One region of the Lysinibacillus sp. FSL W8-0992 genome, then DNA from elsewhere that is predicted to be linked to it. Evidence: a T-box and tRNA genes for the amino acid it is inferred to sense, from the RefSeq annotation. Region 1 holds a T-box; the other holds one or more tRNA genes.
What was found. The T-box of region 1 lies ahead of argS (arginine--tRNA ligase). A T-box ahead of a tRNA ligase gene usually reads a tRNA of that ligase, here a tRNA-Arg.
Positions count from the first base shown of each region.

Region 2: it has a tRNA-Arg gene. The T-box ahead of argS (arginine--tRNA ligase) is inferred to sense a tRNA for this amino acid. The anticodon was not compared.

Region 1 covers NZ_JBBOZQ010000001.1:3,115,935-3,118,102, forward strand. Annotated here, with positions in the region: gene NSQ74_RS15730 (ABC-F family ATP-binding cassette domain-containing protein) at 1-324, opposite strand, end outside; T-box leader at 562-778, shown strand; gene argS (arginine--tRNA ligase) at 824-2,168, shown strand, end outside.
Region 2 covers NZ_JBBOZQ010000001.1:1,880,806-1,882,973, reverse strand. Annotated here, with positions in the region: tRNA gene NSQ74_RS09410 (tRNA-Glu) at 179-250, opposite strand; tRNA gene NSQ74_RS09405 (tRNA-Ser) at 253-343, opposite strand; tRNA gene NSQ74_RS09400 (tRNA-Asn) at 357-433, opposite strand; tRNA gene NSQ74_RS09395 (tRNA-Ile) at 438-514, opposite strand; tRNA gene NSQ74_RS09390 (tRNA-Gly) at 518-591, opposite strand; tRNA gene NSQ74_RS09385 (tRNA-Phe) at 597-672, opposite strand; tRNA gene NSQ74_RS09380 (tRNA-Asp) at 709-784, opposite strand; tRNA gene NSQ74_RS09375 (tRNA-Met) at 788-862, opposite strand; tRNA gene NSQ74_RS09370 (tRNA-Ser) at 917-1,009, opposite strand; tRNA gene NSQ74_RS09365 (tRNA-Ile) at 1,025-1,101, opposite strand; tRNA gene NSQ74_RS09360 (tRNA-Met) at 1,109-1,182, opposite strand; tRNA gene NSQ74_RS09355 (tRNA-Ala) at 1,209-1,284, opposite strand; tRNA gene NSQ74_RS09350 (tRNA-Pro) at 1,307-1,383, opposite strand; tRNA gene NSQ74_RS09345 (tRNA-Arg) at 1,393-1,469, opposite strand; tRNA gene NSQ74_RS09340 (tRNA-Leu) at 1,485-1,573, opposite strand; tRNA gene NSQ74_RS09335 (tRNA-Gly) at 1,579-1,653, opposite strand; tRNA gene NSQ74_RS09330 (tRNA-Leu) at 1,700-1,784, opposite strand; tRNA gene NSQ74_RS09325 (tRNA-Lys) at 1,807-1,882, opposite strand; tRNA gene NSQ74_RS09320 (tRNA-Thr) at 1,890-1,965, opposite strand; tRNA gene NSQ74_RS09315 (tRNA-Val) at 1,969-2,044, opposite strand; rRNA gene rrf (5S ribosomal RNA) at 2,055-2,168, opposite strand, start outside.

The DNA of each region.
Region 1 (2,168 bases):
GAAATCTTCTTTTGCATAAATAGCATCTTTTTCATTTTTTACATCATATAGGCGTTTGTTACCCATAATAACAGTATCAAGCACTGTATGCTCATCGTATTCAAAGTGATTTTGTTTAAGGACAGATAAACGTTCGTCCTTACCCATTGATACATTTCCTTCTTGTGCTTCAATTTCACCAGAAAGAATTTTTAGGAATGTTGATTTTCCTGCCCCATTTGCCCCGATTAAACCGTAGCAATTTCCAGGGTTGAATTTTATATTTACGTCTTCAAATAGTTTACGATCGCCATAGCGAAGACCTACATTACTTACTTGAATCATGCAAGTTCCTCCTTTTTTCACAATGGCTTTAGTATATCATGAAATATGTTCCATAGTCTATAAACATTATGACATCAACGTTTACCGATAATAGTAATGTATCTAATAGTGCAATCACTAGTACAAGTCGTTGATTATCACTGAATAAAGATACAAATATTCATTTTAGAAGAAAAAATAATGTTGAAGTTGACTTTCAAGATTGGATAATATAGAATATTCCAAAATCAATAGCTGCTAAATTCTGTGAAAAAGAAAGTAATTCATTTTGTGCTGCTAAGCGAATTAGGGATGGTGGAAGCCTAATGCAGACCGTATGAATGAAACGCACTTTGGAGAAGTTTCTCGAAATGTCAGTAGAGAATATCGGGGAGTCACCTCGTTAACAATAGAAAGTGGTCATAATGATGGCAACTAGAGTGGTACCACGGGAATCTATGCTCTCGTCTCTTATTGAGACGAGGGCTTTTTTTATTTTGTAAAAGGGGGAAATGGACAAATGAATTCACAAATTGCGAAAAGTATTGCTATAGCGCTCAAATATCAAGTGAAAGTAGAAGAGATTGAAAAATTACTTGAAAAACCTAAACATGTAGACCTTGGTGATTTTTCATTACCATGTTTTAAACTGGCTAAAGAGCTTGGAAAATCTCCTCAAATAATTGCATCTGAAATTCAAAAAAATTTAACGTGTGATTTGATTCAGTCGATTGAAATAGTTGGCGGATATATCAATTTATTTTTAAATCAACATATCATTACACAACAAATACTAAGCAAAATAATGAAAGAACAAAAATTATATGGAGCGAGCCCAATAAATAAAGGCAATGTTGTGTTCGATTTTTCTTCTCCAAATATTGCGAAGCCTTTTTCTATGGGTCATTTGCGCTCAACGGTCATTGGTAATGCACTCGCCAATATCGCTGAGAAAAATGGCTATAATGCCATTCGCATTAATCATTTGGGGGACTGGGGAACACAGTTTGGAAAACTAATTGTGGCTTATAGACATTGGGGAAATCAACAGACAATTAAAGCTGCACCTATTAAAGAACTATTGAAAATTTATGTGAAGTTTCATGAAGAAGCGGAAAAAGATTCTACTCTAATTGAGCAAGCGCGAGCTGCATTTAAATCGTTAGAGGATAAGGATGATGAGGCACTTAAGCTTTGGCAATGGTTTAGAGATGTTTCATTGGAAGAATTCATAACACTTTATCAGCTTCTTGGAATTAAATTTGATGCTTACGATGGGGAAGCTTTCTATAATGATAAAATGCAAAATGTAGTAAATGAATTACAAACAAAAGGGTTGCTGACATTATCAGAAGGTGCTTATGTTGTTGAATTAGAGGAAATGCCTCCTTGTATTATTACTAAAACAGACGGCGCGACACTTTATGCAACACGTGATTTAGCAGCTGCCTTTTATCGTATACAACAATATCATCCTAAAAAAATATTTTATATTGTAGGACATGAACAAACACTGCATTTTAAACAGTTATTTAATGTGGTGGAGAAAATGGGTTATGAATGGGCGAAAGATTTAAGTCATGTAGCTTTTGGGATGATCTTAAAAGAGGGCAAAAAAATGTCAACGCGTAAAGGAAAGGTTGTTTTACTCAATGACGTGTTGACTGAAGCTATAGAGGCGGCTAAACAAAATATCCAATTGAAAAATCCAAATTTACAAAATAAAGAACTGGTTGCTAAGCAAGTAGGTGTCGGTGCAGTTATTTTCAATGATTTAAAAAATTATCGCTTACATGATATTGATTTTTCAATTGAGCAAATGCTGCACTTCGAAGGAGAGACAGGTCCATATATTCAATACACGT
Region 2 (2,168 bases), 1.2 Mb from region 1:
CGTTCATTACTATATTACCTGAAAATTCAATTAAAAAGAATAATAGTATGCGCAACAGTAGATGATATTATGTATAAATCGTAAGTACTGAAATCTCACTTATATTTAGCTCTCAAACTTTCACTCTAGCAAAAAAAAACGCAGCAAATGTGATGTTCACATTTACTGCGTTTTAGTATGACCCCTACGGGATTCGAACCCGTGTTACCGCCGTGAAAGGGCGGTGTCTTAACCGCTTGACCAAGGGGCCAATGGCGGAGAAGGAGGGATTTGAACCCTCGCGCCGGTTACCCGACCTACACCCTTAGCAGGGGCGCCTCTTCAGCCTCTTGAGTACTTCCCCACAAATAAAAAAATGGCTCCGAAGGCAGGACTCGAACCTGCGACAACCTGATTAACAGTCAGGTGCTACTACCAACTGAGCTACTTCGGAATAATGGTGGGCCTAAATGGACTCGAACCATCGACCTCACGCTTATCAGGCGTGCGCTCTAACCAGCTGAGCTATAGGCCCATTTGGAGCGGGTGATGAGAATCGAACTCACGACATCAGCTTGGAAGGCTGAGGTTTTACCATTAAACTACACCCGCGTATATGGTGGGTCAGGACGGAATCGAACCGCCGACACTTAGAGCTTCAATCTAATGCTCTACCAACTGAGCTACTGACCCATATACTTCTTACTAAGCTATCAACTTATTTAAAAATGGCGGTCCCGACCGGGATCGAACCGGCGATCTCCTGCGTGACAGGCAGGCATGTTAACCGCTACACCACGGGACCATTTGGTTGCGGGGGCCGGATTTGAACCAACGACCTTCGGGTTATGAGCCCGACGAGCTACCACTGCTCCACCCCGCGAAAATAATATTCATTTATATCGAGTTGTTAGCACACCATTTACAAAATAAAAACTGGAGGAGGTAGAGGGATTCGAACCCCCGCGCGGTGTTACCCGCCTGTCGGTTTTCAAGACCGATCCCTTCAGCCGAACTTGGGTATACCTCCGTAACATTATATAAATGGTGGACCTTGCAGGACTCGAACCTGCGACCGGACGGTTATGAGCCGTCTGCTCTAACCAACTGAGCTAAAGGTCCTTTAAGATGGCGGCGGAGGGAGTCGAACCCACGACCTTTCGGGTATGAACCGAATGCTCTAGCCAGCTGAGCTACACCGCCAGGATCTTTATACTGGTTATAAATTATGGTGGAGCCTAGCGGGATCGAACCGCTGACCTCCTGCGTGCAAGGCAGGCGCTCTCCCAGCTGAGCTAAGGCCCCATAAATTCATGTTACTAGGAAATGGTCGGGAAGACAGGATTCGAACCTGCGACCCCTTGGTCCCAAACCAAGTGCTCTACCAAGCTGAGCTACTTCCCGTTCATTTATTGGCGCGCCCGGCAGGAGTCGAACCCACAACCTTCTGATCCGTAGTCAGACGCTCTATCCAATTGAGCTACGGGCGCTTAATATTTTAAAAATGGTGCCGAGGGCCGGAATCGAACCGGCACGGTAGTCACCTACCGCAGGATTTTAAGTCCTGTGCGTCTGCCAGTTCCGCCACCCCGGCACATTTGGAGCGGAAGACGAGGTTCGAACTCGCGACCCCCACCTTGGCAAGGTGGTGTTCTACCACTGAACTACTTCCGCATGTGCATAAGATTATTTATCCTGGCAATTATGAAATTAAAATAAATGGTGCGGGTGAAGGGAGTCGAACCCCCACGCCTCGCGGCGCTAGATCCTAAGTCTAGTGCGTCTGCCAATTCCGCCACACCCGCATATTATTGTTGGCAATTTAAATGGTGAGCCATGAAGGACTCGAACCTTCGACCCTCTGATTAAAAGTCAGATGCTCTACCAACTGAGCTAATGGCTCAAAAAAATGGTGCCGGCTATAGGAATCGAACCCACGACCTACTGATTACAAGTCAGTTGCTCTACCTGCTGAGCTAAACCGGCATATGGTGGAGGATGACGGGCTCGAACCGCCGACCCTCTGCTTGTAAGGCAGATGCTCTCCCAGCTGAGCTAATCCTCCTGGGTATTATGCCTAGCGACGTCCTACTCTCACAGGGGGAAGCCCCCAACTACCATCGGCGCTAAAGAGCTTAACTTCCGTGTTCGGTATGGGAACGGGTGTGACCTCTTTGCCATCATCACTA